Regions from separate parts of the Salinimonas sediminis genome, predicted to be linked through region 2. Evidence: predicted binding sites of a transcription regulator. Region 2 holds the regulator's gene; each other region holds the start of a gene.
The links. The regulator MetJ, encoded in region 2, represses methionine synthesis genes. The targets are predictions, from matches to a motif close to TAGACGTCTAGACGTCTA.
Positions count from the first base shown of each region.

Region 1: metA (homoserine O-acetyltransferase MetA) is a predicted target of MetJ. The motif match lies at 4,405-4,422, and genes of this name have one in related genera.
Region 3: thrA (bifunctional aspartate kinase/homoserine dehydrogenase I) is a predicted target of MetJ. The motif match lies at 2,886-2,903, and genes of this name have one in related genera.

Region 1 is NZ_CP031769.1:1,082,990-1,089,171, reverse strand. Features, by position in the region: gene metH (methionine synthase) at 1-2,334, opposite strand, end outside; gene D0Y50_RS04935 (homocysteine S-methyltransferase family protein) at 2,344-3,399, opposite strand; gene metA (homoserine O-acetyltransferase MetA) at 3,403-4,341, opposite strand; gene D0Y50_RS04925 (hypothetical protein) at 4,736-5,353, opposite strand; gene D0Y50_RS04920 (IS481 family transposase) at 5,417-6,182, opposite strand, start outside.
Region 2 is NZ_CP031769.1:3,911,246-3,917,427, forward strand. Features, by position in the region: gene D0Y50_RS17190 (SPOR domain-containing protein) at 25-606, opposite strand; gene priA (primosomal protein N') at 748-2,928, opposite strand; gene rpmE (50S ribosomal protein L31) at 3,137-3,349, shown strand; gene D0Y50_RS17210 (malic enzyme-like NAD(P)-binding protein) at 3,773-5,017, shown strand; gene metJ (met regulon transcriptional regulator MetJ) at 5,082-5,402, opposite strand; gene metF (methylenetetrahydrofolate reductase) at 5,553-6,182, shown strand, end outside.
Region 3 is NZ_CP031769.1:3,381,785-3,387,966, reverse strand. Features, by position in the region: gene D0Y50_RS14920 (hypothetical protein) at 85-1,005, opposite strand; gene D0Y50_RS14915 (FKBP-type peptidyl-prolyl cis-trans isomerase) at 1,524-1,865, opposite strand; gene thrA (bifunctional aspartate kinase/homoserine dehydrogenase I) at 3,092-5,557, shown strand; gene thrB (homoserine kinase) at 5,574-6,182, shown strand, end outside.

The DNA.
Region 1 (6,182 bases), 1.6 Mb from region 2:
TTCGCGAATCAACGCCTCATTACTTAATGCTTCGTCCTTCGCATATCCCCAGTATTCTTTACGTACCTGTTCATGCAGGTACTCAGCAAAGGCTTCGGCTAACCGGTCGGCTACGGCTTTTACCATAATCGCATTGTAATCGTCGCCTGCCTGGATAAATTGCTCGGCCAGGTCGTCTTCGCCAATACCGGCGGTCACGGCAAATGCACCAACGTAATCTTCTATGCCAGAGGATTTTGGTGCGACAAAATCAGCCAGACAGTAATTAGGATGGTTATCTTTTAATGTTTGCTGACGCAGATGATGGGCGGTTCCTAAAAGCGCTTCGCGCTGTGTATCGGCGTAGATTTCTATGTCGTCGTTGACCCGGTTGGCAGCAAATAAACCAATGACTCCTTTCGCTTGCAGACTGGAATTGGCAATAACATTATCCAGCATGGCGTTGGCGTCACTAAGTAATTCGCGGGCCTGTTCGCCAATGACCTCGTCATCTAAAATACGGGGGTATTTGCCGGCCAGCGACCAGGTCAAAAAGAACGGCGTCCAATCAATATACTCACGTAGTGTTGATAAGTCTGCGCTTACTGGCGTAACGCCAAGCTGTTGGGGCGCCACAATACCTTGTGAAAAGTCAGGCTGCGCAGCGTTTGCCCTGGCCTGCTCCAGCGTTACTGGCTTACTGCGAGGTTTTTTGCGTGCATGCTGAGCCCGCACCGTTTCATATTCTTCACTCAGGGCCTGGGCGAAAATCGGCCTGGCTGTGGCGCTGATCAGCTTTTGACATACGCCGACGGCACGGCTGGCATTGGGGACATAAGCCACCGGGCCATGGTAATTTTGTTCAATCTTTACAGCAGTATGGGCTTTAGAGGTGGTGGCACCACCAATCAGTAGGGGCATATCAAACCCCTGACGTTCCATTTCTTTGGCAACGTGGACCATTTCATCCAATGAGGGCGTGATAAGCCCGGACAAGCCAATCATATCAACGTTTTCGTCACGGGCGGTTTTCAATATGGTCTCGCACGGTACCATAACGCCCATATCAATTACTTCAAAGTTATTACATTGCAGTACCACACCCACGATGTTTTTACCGATATCGTGCACATCGCCTTTTACGGTAGCCATGAGTATTTTACCGTTACTGCTTTTAACGCCGTCTTTCTCTGCTTCAATATAAGGCTGTAAGTGCGCCACGGCTTTTTTCATTACCCGCGCCGACTTCACCACCTGAGGCAAAAACATTTTGCCTTCACCAAATAAATCCCCCACTACGTTCATACCGTCCATCAACGGGCCTTCAATAACATGCAGTGGGCGTTCAGCTTCCAGCCTGGCCTCTTCGGTATCATCAATAATATAATCGGTGATACCTTTTACCAACGCGTATTCCAGACGTTTAGTCACCGGCGCTTCCCGCCAGCTCAAATCTTCCTGTGCAGCGGCCTTACCATCACCCTGATACTTTGGTGCAATATCCAGCAGCCGTTCAGTCGCATCGTCGCGACGATTCAAAATAACGTCTTCTACAGCGTTGCGTAGCTCATCGGGAATTGCATCATATACTTCAAGCTGCCCGGCATTGACAATCGCCATATTCATACCGGCACGAATAGCATAATATAAAAATACCGAGTGCATCGCCTCGCGTACCGGGTTATTTCCCCGAAAAGAAAACGAAATATTCGATAGGCCGCCCGAGATATGGACATGCGGGCAGGTACGCTTGATCTCCCGCGTGGCTTCGATGAAGTCCACCGCATAGTTATTATGCTCTTCAATGCCGGTGGCCACAGCGAAGATGTTAGGGTCAAAGATAATGTCTTCGGGGGCAAAACCAATTTTCTCGGTCAGCAACTTATAGCTGCGCTGACAAATTTCAATTTTTCGGGTCTGTGTATCTGCCTGGCCGGTTTCATCAAAGGCCATAACCACGGTAGCCGCACCATAGCGTTTAATCAGCCTGGCCTGATGCAAAAATTGCTCTTCGCCTTCTTTCAGGCTAATTGAATTAACAATCGCCTTACCCTGTACACACTTTAAGCCGGTTTCAATCACTTCCCATTTTGATGAGTCAATCATAATGGGCACCCGGCTAATATCGGGCTCAGAAGCAATCAGGTTAATAAACGTCCGCATTGCCTCTACCGAATCCAACATGGCTTCGTCCATGTTGATATCGATAATTTGCGCGCCGTTTTCTACCTGCTGACGCGCCACATCCAGCGCCGTTTCGTATTCACCATCCAGAATCAACCGTTTAAAACGGGCCGAGCCGGTGACATTCGTACGCTCACCAATATTAATAAATGTTGCAATATCTGCGCTCATAACATCACCTTAATGCACGAAGGGTTCTAAACCCGACAAACGCATTTTTACTTCAATCTCAGGAATCGCCCGTGGCGCGGCGTTCTCTACTGCTTTGGCCAGTGCTCGTATGTGGGCTGGCGTACTCCCGCAACAACCGCCGACGATATTCACCAGCCCGGCCTGCGCCCACTCGCCAATATGCGCTGCCATTTCATCAGCGTCCATGTCGTATTCGCCAAACTCGTTGGGCAAGCCGGCATTAGGGTGAGCCGACACCAAGCATTCGGACACGGCCGCCACTTCAACCACATATTGGCGGAGCAAATCCGGCCCCAGCGCGCAGTTTAAGCCAAACGAAAACGGGCTGACATGGCGCAGCGAATAGTAAAAGGCTTCGGCGGTCTGGCCAGACAACGTGCGCCCCGAGGCATCGGTGATGGTGCCGGATACCATTACTGGTAGAGTGTAGCCTTGCTTATCAAATACCGTTTCCACTGCAAATACTGCCGCTTTCGCGTTTAGCGTATCAAAAATAGTTTCGATAAGAATAATATCCGAACCGCCTTCAATTAGCGCTTCGCACGACTCGATGTAGGCTTCGACCAGCTGGTCAAACGTGACATTACGTTTTCCCGGATCGTTAACATCCGGCGATATAGAAGCTGTTCGGTTAGTGGGCCCTAACACACCGGCTACATAGCGCGGTTTATCAGGTGTTTTAGCCGTGTAAAGATCAGCAGCGCGTTTGGCGAGCCGTGCCGCGTCAAGATTAATCTGGCGCGAATGGGCTTGCATATCGTAATCTGCCATTGCAATGGTAGTGGCGTTGAATGTATTGGTTTCTATAATATCGGCGCCCGCCTCAAGGTAGGCACAGTGAATATCAAAAATAAGATCCGGTTGCGTAACCGCCAGTAAATCGTTATTTCCTTTTACATCGCAATGCCAATTAGCATAAGCATCACCACGGTAATCAGCTTCTTCAAGCTTGTGCTCCTGAATCATGGTGCCCATGGCACCATCAAGAATTAAGATACGCTGTTTAGCAATCTCGTACAGCTGTTGAGTGCGGGTGGAATTCACGTATTACCTCTTGGGGCTTGCGCCGTTAGCGAGCAAATTTAAGTCGTACGGCGTATTTTGATAAACACAATAGTTTAGCCAGTTAGTAAACAGCAGGCTACCATGCGAGCGCCAGCGCACTAACGGATTTTTCGCCGGATTATCATCAGGATAATAGTTAACCGGAACTTGTGGCGCTTGTCCTGACTCAACATCCCGACAATATTCGTCGTTAAGCGTTTCAGGATCGTATTCCGGATGTCCGGTAACAAATACTTTGCGCTTGTCCTGGGATGACACGATATAGGCGCCGGCGTCGGCTGAACGTGCAATAACACTTAACCCCGGCACCTGGTTGTACTCATCCACCGTAATGTGCCCATAGCGCGAGTGCGGCGCATAAAAATACGGGTCAAAACCGCGCATCAGTTCGTTGTGCGGGTCTAATACTTCATGTTCAAACACACCCGATATTTTTTCCTGGCGCAGCACCCGTTCCACCTGATAAAAGTGATACATGGCAGCATGCGCGGCCCAACACAAATACAGGGTTGACTGGACATGACGTTCCGACCAGTCAAGAATTTTCGCCATGGTATCCCAGTATTTTACTTCACTGTATTCCAAATGCGCTAAGGGGGCGCCGGTCACTATCAGTCCATCGTAACGCTTGGAAGCAATACTGGAAAAGTCATGATAAAACGAGTCCATATGCGACTGCGGCGTATTTTTCGGGGCCTGGTTATCGATGCGGATTAAATCTACATCAATCTGCAATGGCGTGTTGGAGAGCAATCGCAACAGCTGAACTTCGGTCTCTATTTTATTCGGCATTAAATTCAGTATACCGACGGCCAGCGGACGAATGTCCTGGTTCGCTGCACGCATGCTATCCATGGTGAAGATATTCTCACCTAGCAGGACATCCTGGGCGGGGAGTTGCTCGGGAATTCGAATCGGCATAATGGCTCCAAGGCTGACGGTAGTGAGCCTATTTTGTCTGATGCATACCCGATGGTCAACATCTTTACGTCTAGACGTCTAAATGAAATTATTTAGCGGATGCTTTCTGTTATAGGCACAAGAGCGTTAGATTAGAGATGGGTGGCAACTGAGAGACCGGACTGCAAGCCTTATCATTAAGACACTTAGTAACACCCTTCTATATGCAGTCACGAGTGTATGACACTGTAATCAGGCTATCATCATTGAAGATCTGTTGTGGGCGCTAAGCAGACCTTCTTCAATTGAGTCTTAGTGGTCCGCTACAGACAATATCCGGACATTCAACGATATTATTGTCTAGGTCTTATTTTTGGTAAGAACAGAACTTTGTCAGTAAGAATCTCTGGGAAACCTAACTTTTCCCTATTGATTCTAGTATTTCGTCCACCGAGCCAACAAGCGTGCCTTGAAGAGCATCAATTTGTGCAAATTGCATAGGGACAATACCGCTAAAAACGATACAAGAAGTTACCTCACCTTGCTTACGACCAGTAAAGTCCCTAAACGAAACGATGTTTTCTCTTGCAAACTCAACACGGTCTAAATGCAAGCGAAGCTTGTCTCGTTTTCCTTTTTCATCAGTTTGCCCCTGAAATGTGGATAAGAGCGCGGCCGCTTCCGAGTAATTTCGAGCAAAAGACAAGTCTTTGCACTCAATGACGAGGAGGTCGTTGGAACCTTCTCTCCAAGCCAGAGCGTCTATATCTCCAAAGTTGATAGGTGTTGGCTTGTTGATAATTTTCGGGATTCCAATTCCCTCTTCGACAGTCCAACCCTGTGCCCTCAGCAAATCAACTACTTCGGAATTGAAGGTGTGCCCTTCGCTGGCTTTGCCCCACCACTCGTTTTTCATTTTTGGGGTAGTGTAAAACTTTTGTTTTAGTCGACCATTCATTGTGCCATCTAGCAAGTAGATAAACCCTTCACGCAATGCATGAGGTGCCACTAGTAGAGTCGGATCTTCTTTCAAATCTAAAGTGTACTAGCTCAGACCTGATCTGACAGTTACCCGTTTCACGGTGCCAGTGTCAGATTAGCTTTGAGCTAAGTTCTTCTCAGCCCAAATCTGCTTCCCATCGGTTAATGTTTCCATTGGCGTTCTGCCGCAGCACATTTTGCCCTGATGAGTCCTTCCATTGTTGTAGTATTCCAGCCACTCGTCCAGATCTTTCTGTAATGCTTCCAGCGAGTCATAGAGCTTTTTGCGGAAGGTGACCTGATAGAATTCATTCAGGATGGTTTTGTGGAATCGCTCACAGATCCCATTGGTTTGCGGATGTCGCGCCTTGGTTTTTGTGTGGTCGATATCGTTGATGGCTAAGTAGAGCTGATAATCATGCTGTTCCACTTTGCCACAATATTCTGTGCCCCTGTCTGTCAGAATCCGCAGCATGGGCAGCTCCTGAGCCTCAAAGAACGGCAACACTCTGTCGTTGAGGATGTCGGCCGAGGTGATTGGCGTTTTGGTCGTGTAGAGCTTGGCGAACGCAATTTTACTGTAGGTATCAACGAAGGTTTGCTGGTAAATGCGGCCGACACCTTTGAGGTTGCCGACGTAGAAGGTATCTTGCGAGCCTAGATAGCCGGGATGGTGTGTTTCAATCTCACCGCAGGCCTCATCATCCTGCTTTTTCTTCTCAAGCGCGGCAACCTGCTCATCGGTCAAAATGATGCCTTCGCTTTCAACTTTGGCTTCCAGTGCGGCAAGTCGCTTTTTGAAGTTTTCCAGATTATGTCTGAGCCATATCGAGCGAACACCGCTGCCTGAAACGAACACGCCTGCTTTACGCAGCTCATTA
Region 2 (6,182 bases):
CATCCTGGGATAATATTCAAGCTGTTATAGAGACCAGGTCAGGATAATACAGGTGGTAATATTAATTTTTCGCAGGGTATGCTTGGCTCGCTCGGCGTCCCGCTTGGTCTGCAGCGGCCCCAGAATGACACGGAACCAGTTACCATTGGTGCCGGTGCTATCGCGAATCTGTGCTTCAAGGCCCTGAAAGGCTATTTTCGCTTTCATTTCCTCTGCTTGAGAACGGGTTCTGAATGAACCACACTGCAATAGATAGAGCTTGTCGGATTTCTCCTGCTTAGCCACCTCAACCTCTACCTCATAGCCCGGCAGTGATTTTATGTATTCCCACTCCTCTTCCGGCATTTCAGGTAAAGCATCTTCTTTTTTAACTGACACCGGCGGGGCTACTGGTCCATCTATATTGTCCTGTGCATTGTCTTTGATAGACCACAGAAACCAGATAAATCCCACCACCAAAAACGCCACCACACCGGCCACCAGCCGGGTCGATTTAGCCGGGCCAGGAGATTTCTTTTGGCGGGTCTGACGGGCAGGTTGTTTATTGTTTTTCTTCTTCGGACCTTGGGAACCACGGCCGCGAGAAACATAATCACGTTGAGCCATAAAGCGGCACTCATATCCCTCTGTTAAATCAATTGCAGCAAATTGCGCATATCCAGGCTCAAGTGTAACCTAAAACTGAACCAAAATGCTGCCTGTAAATTAGCCGTTTAATGGCGCGGCTATCATAACCGAATAAAGCCGCTAACTAAAATCTGTTGGATCGACATCTACTGACCATCTTACTTTTGCGGCATCGGGCAAGGCGGTTATAACTGGCAAACTCAGGCGCAAATGTTCGTGCAGTACTTTACGCCGCGATGATTGTAATACCAGCATAAAACGGAAGCGCCCTTGCCGCTTCTCAATTAAGCTGGGCATCGGCCCAATCAAGGTAACATGCTGGTGGGCCAGTCGCTGCTGGGAGTCGGTTAAAAACCGCCACGCCACATCACCCTCCATCGCTTCTGCCCGAATAATTACCTGCGCGCAAAATGGCGGTAATTGAGCCATTTTCCGTTCCAGCAATGCATGGCGTGCGAAGTGAGCATACCCATTATTAACCAGATCCTGAAGCAACGGATGTTGCGGGTTGTGTGTTTGTAACCACATTTCACCGGGTTTTGAAGCACGCCCGGCACGGCCCGCTAACTGGGTCACCAACTGCGCGAGCTTTTCCGGAGCCCGGTAATCACCACTAAACAATGCGCCGTCGCAATCGACGACGACCACCAGTGTTACATGTGGAAAATGGTGTCCTTTAGATAGGATTTGAGTACCAATAAGCAACTGGAACGCTTGCTTATTAATATCATCCAGGATGGTTTGTAACTTGTCTTTGCCGCGGATTGAATCGCTATCAATGCGTACCTGGGCAGACGCTGGAAACAATTGCGCCAGCCCTTGTTCTAACTGCTCTGTACCAATGCCCGCGGTAACCAGCTCAGTGCTGGCGCACTGTTCACAACGCGTGGGCATAGGCCGGGTTGCACCACAATGATGGCATTGCAGCCGTTGCTGGGCACAATGGACCGTGTAGGGCCGTTCACACCGACGACAGGTTTCAGTATGCCCGCAGTGATGGCACAACAGCGCTGGCGCGTAGCCCCGCCGGTTAACAAATACCAGAACCTGATTACCCTGGCTTAAGTGCTGGCGCATCAGGGTTAATGTCCCTTCTGCCAAGCCAAACCGCATAGGTTGGTCCCGGACATCCAGCAAGTGTTGCATAGTGGCCACCGCGCCAGCCGCCCGCTGGGTCAATTGTAAATGTTGGTAACGCTGGCTTAGCGCATTGTTTAAGGTCTCCAACGAGGGGGTCGCACTGCCTAATACTAACGGTATGTGTTCCGTACTGGCGCGCATTACTGCTAAATCGCGGGCGTGGTAGCGCAGTCCATCCTGCTGTTTGAAGGACTCATCATGTTCTTCATCTACAATAATCATCCCCGGCCGCTTGAGCGGCGTAAAAATGGCCGAGCGGGTACCAATAACAATGCCGATTTCGCCATGTCGGGCTTGATGCCATACCTGGAGACGCGCGGCATCGGTTATTTGAGAATGTAGCACGGCTACCTCGATCCCAAAACGGCGGGTGAAGCGGGCCACGGTCTGGGGCGTCAGCCCTATTTCTGGCACCAATATGAGAACCTGTTGCCCCGCCGCCAGCACATCTTCAATAGCCTGTAGATAAACTTCGGTTTTTCCGCTACCCGTTACTCCTTCAAGCAAGAATGGCGCAAATTTTCCAGCTTGCTGGTGAATAGCAGCAATTGCTACTGCCTGCTGGGAATCCGGCCGCGGCTTCTCGCCTACCTTAAATTGGCTCAGCCAGGCATTGTCATTGACGGGGGCCGCGGCTTCATACGCTTCAATCAACGCGCGTTCGCTCAACGCCTTAATTACCGCCATTGAAAATTGCGCTTTTATACTAGCCTGGCTGGCAGGTTCGGCTTGCAGCATTTGTAAACAGGCAGCCTGGCGCGGGGCTCTGGACAACGTATCGGCTGCGGTGGCGGCCCCGGTAGCCGTGACCCGGTACCAGGTTTGCGGGGCTGGTGTAGCGCTATCACCTTTGCGTAATTTAACCGGTAATACGGTATGCATTACCTCACCAGGCGCATGGTGATAATACTGCCATAACCAGCGGCTAAGGGATAATTGGGTAGCATCCAGCACCGGCTGCTCATCCAATACCGCGGCTACCGCTTTTAACCGGCTGGTGTCGGCGACCTCGGTCAACATGCCTACCACCACGCCTATCAGTTTGCGATTGCCAAACGGTACACTTACTCTTACCCCGGCAGGCAACGGCGAGTCGTGTGTATAGGTAAATGTTTGACGCAGCGGCACGGGCACGGCCACATCAATATAGACACTTGTCATAATACGCAGAGATAAACTATACCGGGCAGGCTGCCAATGGTCGCTTTTTGCACAATTATTTCTGCCTGCTACTTGAATACTGTTGCGGCATACATTAATATGCGCGGCTCTTTACGGCAAGGTCAGGTTTGACTTTGTTATTATTTAAGTAACGTATGGTGTTTAGCTGCGGGCTGAATAGCGATACGGCCTTATTATGAGGTAACCCATGAAACAAGATATCCATCCTAACTATTCAGAAATTACTGCAACCTGTTCTTGTGGTAATGAAATCAAAGTTCGCTCTACTGTAGGTAAGGACCTGAACTTGGACGTATGTTCAAACTGTCACCCTTTCTACACTGGTAAGCAGCGTAACGTTGATACTGGTGGTCGTGTTGATCGCTTCAAAAAACGTTTCGGTGCGCTGGGCAAAAAGTAAGCCTGACCACAGAAACAAAAAAAAGCGCCTTTCTGGCGCTTTTTTTATGCGCCCTGTGCGCTAAGTATTACAGCATTTTATGGCGTTTCCCCCTCATCGCCGCAGGGTCACTTAGTCCCTGCCCCTGTCCCTGGTTATCTTTCGCCACCCTCTCTGTTTTCTCAAAATCCCCGGTTGGTTCTATTCTATAAGTAAAATGAATAGAGATTATTCGCCCCTGCCAATGGTCTGCTGCGGCAAGATCATCTAGATTGGTAAGCACCACGTCATCTGATATGTTCGGTCAATACGGCTGTGCTACAGTGGTGGAAAAGATGGCAATTAAGACCAAGACAGGCAATGTACCTGTACGACAGATGTATGGACAGACCGGGCAGGACTGTCTGCGGTACAACTCCCTACCAAGAAAAGGACATACACGAAATGTCAGATTTCAGACAACGTGCGCTCGATTATCATGCTAAACCTACGCCGGGAAAAATCAGAATAGAGCTTTCAAAACCCGCCGAAACCGTAGACGACCTGGCCTTGGCCTATAGTCCTGGCGTCGCCGAGCCAGTGCGCGAAATCGCGAACGACCCTGAAAATGCGTATTTGTATACAGGCAAAGGCAATACCGTCGCGGTTATCAGTAATGGTACGGCTATCCTCGGGCTGGGAAATTTAGGACCACTGGCATCAAAACCGGTGATGGAAGGTAAAGCCTTATTGTTTAAACGCTTCGCTGGCCTGGATGCTATCGATATAGAAGTGAAACACCGTACCACCGAAGAATTTATCAATACGGTGGCCAATATTGCGGATACGTTCGGGGGCATTAACCTGGAAGATATCAAAGCGCCTGAATGCTTTGAGATAGAACAGGAGCTGATTAAGCGCTGCAAAATTCCCGTGTTCCATGACGATCAGCACGGTACAGCTATTGTGACCGCCGCCGGTATGCTCAACGCGTTGGAGATTCAGGGCAAAGACATTGAAGAGTCAACTATTGTATGTCTGGGTGCCGGGGCCGCCGCGGTAGCCTGTATGGAGCTATTGATAAAATGCGGCGCTCAGCGTGAGCGTATTTATATGCTGGATCGCAAAGGCGTGATTCACACTCGGCGTGACGACCTGACCGAACATAAAAAATTGTTTGCCAATAATACCGATAAGCGCACGCTGGAAGATGTGATGGAAGGGGCCGACATTTTTGTTGGGGTCTCTGGCCCTGATTTGTTACCGCCGGAAGCACTGGCCTTGATGGCGCCCAACCCGGTGGTTTTTGCTTGTTCCAACCCTGACCCGGAAATTAAACCCGAGCTGGCACTTGAGGTTCGTAGCGACCTGATTATGGCCACGGGGCGCTCTGATTACCCTAACCAGGTTAATAACGTACTGTGTTTTCCCTTTATCTTTCGTGGGGCTCTGGACGTGCGCGCCAGTGCCATTAATGATGAAATGAAGGTAGCGGCGGTTGAAGCAATTCGAGGGATTACCAAAGAGCCTGTGCCAGATGAAGTTTTAAAAGCCAGTAATTGTGCCGCGTTAACCTTTGGTAAAGACTATATTATTCCGAAACCAATGGATCCGCGGTTGTGCTCGCGTATTGCGACGGCAGTAGCCAAAGCAGCCATTGCCTCGGGAGTGTCACGGCTAACTGAACTGCCCTCCCATTACCAGGAATAAATTTACCAGGAACAAATTTCACCGACTATTAAAAAAGGCCCTATCCGGGCCTTTTTAGTGGTTATCAGGCGTCATTTTCGCTGGTCGGGTCGATACCCATTTCTTCCATCATTCGTCGTGCCTCAGCCGGAACCCGGTTGGGGTTATCTTTGCGCAAATCATCATCGTTGGGCAAAGGTTGCCCGGTAAACGCATGCAAAAAGGCTTCGCACAATAATTCTGAATTAGTCGCGTGGCGTAAATTGTTAATTTGCCTACGGGTGCGCTCATCAGTTAATTCTTTAAGCACATTAATCGGTATTGAAACCGTTACTTTTTTAACCTGCTCGCTCTTTTTCCCATGTTCCGCGTAGGGGTGAATATACTTTCCGTTCCATTTTGCCATTAGGAGCTCTCAGACTACTCTTTATTATGTTATGGGCTGAAATTCTAAACAATGTGCAGAAAAGGTCAATTGAGCAGTGTAAACCGCTTGACGTCTAGACATATATTATTTAGTTTAGACGTCTAAACGTCCATATATATGAGTATTTTCATGGTTTCCTACGCCCAGGGCATTGATGCCCTTAATCAGTCTTTATCTGAACTACGTGATATTGACGTGTCTTTTGAATTTTTTCCGCCCAACTCGGAGAAAATGGAACAGACGCTGTGGAAATCTGTAGAGCGCCTTGCGCCGCTAAAACCTTCTTACATGTCGGTGACCTACGGAGCCAACAGCGGCGAGCGAGATCGGACTCATGATGTGGTTAAACGCATTAATCAGCAGACTGGTATTGCCGCGGCGCCGCATCTGACGTGTGTAGATGCCAGTAAAGCAGAGTTGCAACAAATTGCGGAGGATTACTGGAACTCAGGAATACGCCGTATTGTAGCGCTACGCGGGGATCTTCCAGCCGGGGTAGATAAAACCGATATGTATGCCTCTGACCTGGTAGCGTTATTAAAAGATGTGGCTGACTTTGATATTTCGGTCGCGGCCTACCCGGAAAAGCATCCGGAGGCGGCAAACGCCCAGTCGGATTTACTCAATCTCAAGCGCAAGGCTGAAGCCGGTGCATCAGAAGCCATCAGCCAGTTTTTCTTTGATACCAGTACATTTTTACGCTTTCGTGATCGCACGGCGGCGGCGGGTATTGATATTGATCTGGTGCCGGGCATTTTA
Region 3 (6,182 bases), 530 kb from region 2:
GTTTGGCCGGTTAGGACAGGGGGAAGCCGGGAGGTGAAAAGCACTCACCGCAAACAGAGGGATGTAACGGGCTTAATCAGGCAGTCAGCGCTTGTCCTGCACGGGAGGTAAGCTTAGGCTGGCAAGGACGGCGTTTTTATCCAGGCTATCATTTTCACCAGCGTGTTTTATTGCATTGACTATAGCAGTATAAAGGGTTGCCTGGCGTTCATACTGATTGGCCTCAGTGGAGGAAAACCGCAATGCTAAATAGTAAAGCACAGACATGTCCATAGCACTAAGCAAGGTAGAAGAGTGGGTTATGTCCAGGGAACATAGCAAATGATAAGCCACTCGACGCCGCCAGGCTAACACATACGACTCGAAACTGGCTGCAAATTCCATGGTCGCCACAAATTGAAACACAGCGCAGGTAGGGCGGTGCGTTAGCAGCAAGTCGGTGACCACAAACAGAGATAATGGTAGCTGCTCAAAGGCCTCGCCCGCCGAATATTGGTGAGCGTTGGTAAGTTGCATGGCCGGAAAATAATTATCGGGGTGGGGAGGGCTGTACTCATACCAAAACCCACCACATAGGGTAGAGATAAATGCCTCACATTCATCCAGCAATGCGTTGCTGGGCGTAGAATGATCACAGAGTATAGTGGCCGGATGATGGGTTAGCCAGGCGTGAACAAGGGGAAAGTCTGCCGATAGGGCTTGATACAAGGCGCTCGCCTGTTCTTCTGCGAGTTGGCGCGGGAATGACTTGTTCAACCATTGGTGCTGGAATGCGCTAAGCGGGAAATGTTGCTGTGCTTGCAACAGCAGCCAGGGGGCTAAAGCTGCATCGGGGGCATGACGTGCTACATAGGCCAGCCCGCCATCGGCAGTTGTGGTTAATTCGGTCATGGCATGAGCATGAAGCAATGTGTCAAACATTGGCTCATTTTCAAGCCGTGTAATGTCGAATTGCCCTTGCTGCCATGCCTTGAAGCTGACCGGCTCAATACACAAACCGCACATAAGACACCCTGGATTGTTTATCGCAAAACAGCAGTATAAACCATAACGGGCCTATCCTGGAGACAACTTATGCTTTGCTCATGGCCGCGACGCTGATCGGCGTGAACGCACCGCACGTGTACGTTAGATTATGACCAACATAGGTTTTGGTGGCGCCGGTAAAATAGCGTAGAGCTCACTTTGGAATAGTCGTTAAAAAAGTACAATGTAACGGTCTGCTACTTAGCCTGGCTTATACCAAATGTGTAAGATGACAGCACTGGCGGCAATACAAAATAAATTCATCCCGATGACTGGCCGAAACAAAGCTCAACGGGTGTGTAAGCATAGGCAGCCTATATGTTAAGGCATTTCGGGCGGAAGAAAGAAAGGCTTGGTTGGCGACGCGCGAAAACACCGAAACTAATTTAGCGGCTATATGGTAATAGGTTTTCAATCAGCCCAGTAGTCGGCGCCCAGTGCCGCCCATAGGGTATATCATAACGCGTCGAGCATATCGTTAGCTGGGTGGCGTAGGTTTAGTCGTCGCGAGTGAGAACTTCAAGTAGCTCTATTTCAAATAGCAGGTTACTGTTCGCTGGGATCATCTCGCCAATCTGCCGGTCGCCATAAGCCAGTTCAGCGGGCACCCATAGTTTTCGTTTCCCCCCGGTTTTCATTCCCTGCAGGCCAATAAACCAGCCTTGTATCACTTTATTCTTTGATAGCACCGTTTGAAATGGCTGGCCTTTAGCATACGATGAATCAAACTCACTACCATCTTCTAAAAAGCCGCGATAGTGCGCGGTAATTAACGCACTTTTTTCGGCAGCTTTACCGGTACCAATGGTTATATCTTCAATTTTTACTGTTGTACTCATAGGGCTTATCCTGTGAAAAAGCTTATCGGCAGCACCCCATGTTGTGTTGAATAACACAGAGCATGGAAGCCAAAAGTGAAAAAGATTAAGTGTAACCCGAATTACCGCTAGCCAGCCAGGACTCGGTGCCGGTACGGGCGTTTACCAACGGCTCACAGACAGGCTTAGGTAGTGGGGGCTTTCTGGCACTACGACAGCGATAGCTGATGGGGCAAAAAGGCCAGCCTTCATGGTTCATTGACGGAAGGAGCAAAGCAATAACCAAGGTGCTAGCCTCATTTGGCTAAAGATCCTATTTGGCTAAAGCCATGATCTGGTTGGACTGGCTAAATATGTTAGAGTTATTTCCCCCTCCTACAGTTTACGTGTAAGCAAACCGTAGTGGTTTTGCACCTGTGCTTAGGTTTCGGTTGCGGGTTCTTTATCGGGCTATCTGGGCCAGCAACGCTTCAGCGCAAAAAAGCCAGCTCACAGGATGCTTAACCCACATAAAAGTACGGTGTGTAATGGCAAGGCCAGGGTCGCTCGCAATCTGGTTTATGCCAGCTGACTTCGCTACAACATGGCATCTATTAAACAATACTCTTTATATTAATGTTGCGGTTGCGAGCTAAACATTCCCCGAGTATACCGATTCAGAAAAAACTGCAGCAGCTTTAGAATAGTTGCCCCACCATACCTTAGTAAAAACCAGGCAGCAGTACCTGGCTACTTAAGTTTGACGCCTTGTGTGACCGAATGTTGTGGGGCATCGTAAGCCCGTTTGGGCGCACAATTTGAGGTTGCTGCCCTTTCGAATAAACATATTAACTTTCAAAACGTTAAGCTACTTCAGCGGGAATATTTTTAGCGTATTTTTACCTCTGAATTCAGCGAAACCGTGAAAATAAAAGCCTGCCGAGATCGCGTACACCTACTAATTCCATGAATCTAAAGGATTTCCCGCAAACGGTAAAATGCCCATCCAGAATGGACATGATCACACTGTTTGCTAAAATTTACACAAAGGCGGTTGACATATAGACGTCTATACGGCAAATTGAACCCATGAAAACAATAACAAGCACCACCGGCATGATTATGATTACCACCTCTTTGAGGGCGGTTGCTGGTTAGTGCATGTTAGACGCAAATACCAAAAAACCCGCCCTCACCGAGAGCGGGTTTTTTTTTAACTTAAAGCTGCAAAAATTGATGTAGTTAACCCAATCAATAAGGAGCAACAAATGAAAGTGTTAAAGTTTGGTGGATCTTCTCTGGCCGATGCACAGCGATACCTGCGTGTGACCGAGATTAGCATTTCCACCCACCAAACCGACGGCGCTGCCGTGGTGCTCTCTGCCCCCAAAGGAGTGACTAACGCACTCTCCCTGTTATGTGAACAGGCCGCAGCAGATCAGGATTTTCTACCACTATTTGAAAAACTCGAAACGCTGGTCACCGGCATTGCTGCCCAGCTTAACGATATATTATCGGGCTTCGACTACGACGCGGTGGTAGCATTTATTGATAACCAGCTGGCCAGCCTTAAAAAGCAGCTTGATGGCATTCGTCTACTGGGTTGTGCTCCCGACTCAGTAACAGCTGGCTTACTCAGTATTGGCGAATACATTAGTGTCACTTTGTTTAGCGGTATCTTAAGTGCCAAAGGTATTACCAACCAGATAATCGATCCGGTGGAATACGTGCGGGCTCAGGGAGATTATCTTGATAGTATTGCCGATGTGGCATTAAGCAAAGCGAACTTCAGCGATATTGTTGCCGATGGTAGTGTCTTTTTGGTCATGCCTGGTTTCGTAGCCGCTAACGAAGTAGGCGAGAAAGTTACCCTCGGGCGCAATGGTTCAGATTATTCAGCCGCTATTCTTGCTGCCTGTATCGGGGCTAAAGCCTGCGAAATCTGGACGGATGTAGATGGCGTGTACAACGCGGATCCGAATCAGGTTGAAGGGGCCGTTTTACTGGATAAGCTAACCTATCAGGAGGCCATGGAATTATCGTACTTTGGCGCCAAGGTATTGCATCCTAAAACCATCGGACCTATTGCTCAGCACCATATTCCCTGCCTTATCCGTAATACGCTAAACCCAGCCGCACCGGGTACCTTAATATCTAATGAAGCCAGCGAAACCTGGACCTCGGTAAAAGGTATTTCCCAACTAGATGACATTACTATGTTCAATGTCGCCGGTCCCGGCCTAAAAGGAATGGTGGGTATGGCAAGCCGGGTGTTTGAGGTCATGTCGAACGCCAATATTTCTATTTCATTGATTACCCAATCCAGTTCTGAGTACAGCATAAGCTTTTGTATTCAAAACAAAGATGCCGACAAAGCACTGGCGTTGTTAGAAGATGCCTTTACGTTAGAGCTGCAAAACCAGCTTCTTGACCCGATAGAAGTGCGCCGCGACTTGGCAATTGTCACTTTGGTGGGCGATGGTATGCGCCATACGAAAGGCCTGGCAGCACGGTTTTTCAATTCTCTGGCGCAAGCCAGGGTCAATAATGTGGCAATAGCCCAGGGCTCATCAGAGCGTTCAATATCCACGGTTATCGAAGCAAAACGCGCTAAAAAAGCAGTTCGGGTGATTCACCAGAACTTCTTCTCAAACCGTCATACTATTGATGTGTTTTTGATTGGTTGTGGCAATGTAGGCCAGGAATTACTTGGCCAAATTTCTCGCCAGCAACCGGCATTGTTAAAGCGAAATATCCAGTTACGGGTGTACGGGATTGCCAATAGCCGCAAATTACTGCTCAATCCGAATGGTATTGACGTGGGTAACAGCTGGGCCGAAGAGTTAGCCGCCAGCGACCAATCATTTTCGGTTGAGCAGCTGCATGACTTTGTTAATCACAACAGCCTGGTTAATCCGGTGATTGTGGACTGTACCAGCAGTGCAGGTATCGCTGCGCAGTATGTAGAGATGCTGGAACAAGGTTTTCATGTGGTGACGCCGAACAAAAAAGCCAACACCGATACGCTTACCTATTACCGGAAACTACGCAAAACTGCGCTACAAACCAACCGCCAGTATCTGTACGAAACCACGGTAGGTGCAGGCTTACCGGTTATTGATAACCTACAGAAACTGTTTAGTGCAGGCGATGTATTGCATCGGTTTGAGGGTATCTTATCCGGTAGCCTGTCGTATGTGTTTGGTAAGCTTGAAGAAGGCATGAGTTTGTCTGAAGCAACCGAAACTGCCCGCAAAAACGGCTATACTGAACCTGATCCGCGGGATGATCTTAGTGGCATGGACGTAGCGCGAAAGCTATTAATTATGGCACGTGAAGCTGACCTTGAGTTGGAGCTAAGTGATATAACCATTGAATCAGTGCTGCCAGCAGGCTTTGCTGAGGAATGCTCAGTCGATGAGTTCATGCAACGGTTGCCCGAGCTAGATGATAGTTTTGGAGAAAAAGTCAGGCAGGCGCAAAACGATGGCAAAGTGCTGCGCTATATCGGCAGTATTGAAGATAATCAATGCCGGGTTACCATTCAGGCGGTGCCAGCCAGCCATCCACTGGCCGCCGTAAAAGACGGCGAAAATGCACTGGCTATCAGCAGTGACTATTACCAGCCTATTCCCTATGTCATTCGTGGTTACGGGGCAGGTGGAACGGTCACCGCGGCGGGAGTGTTTGCTGATATCCTTCGGACCATGCCCTGGAAACAAATGGCCGGCTAGCCGGTAGGACTCAATAATGAAAAATAAAACAATAGCGTACGCCCCAGCTTCAATCGGTAATGTCAGCCTGGGATTTGACGTGCTGGGGGCGGCGCTGGAGCCAGTTGATGGAACCGCGCTGGGTGATGTGGTGGAAGTGCAGCAAGCTGACGCTTTTGCGCTTCATGTGGCCGGCCCCTTTGCGCACAAACTGCCCGCGGATGAGAACACCAATATTGTCACCCACTGTTACGAACACTTTATCGAAGCGTGCGTAAAATACGGCCATGCTACCCATCCACTGGCAATGACACTGCATAAAAACTTGCCTATCGGAAGCGGGCTAGGTTCCAGTGCAAGCTCTATCGTAGCGGCTTTTCATGCACTCAATGCACATTTCGATTCGCCATTTAAGCAAGATGAATTATTGCATATGATGGGCGAGCTAGAAGGGCAAATCAGTGGCAGTATTCACTACGACAATGTTGCCCCGTGCTATCTTGGCGGGATGACATTGATGACCGGCCAGTCATCGCCCGTCACCGTTGCCTTACCTTTAATGGAAAACTGGTACTGGGCTATTTGTTACTCAGGCATTAGCGTATCCACCTCAGCGGCGCGGGATATTTTACCCAAGACGGTGGAC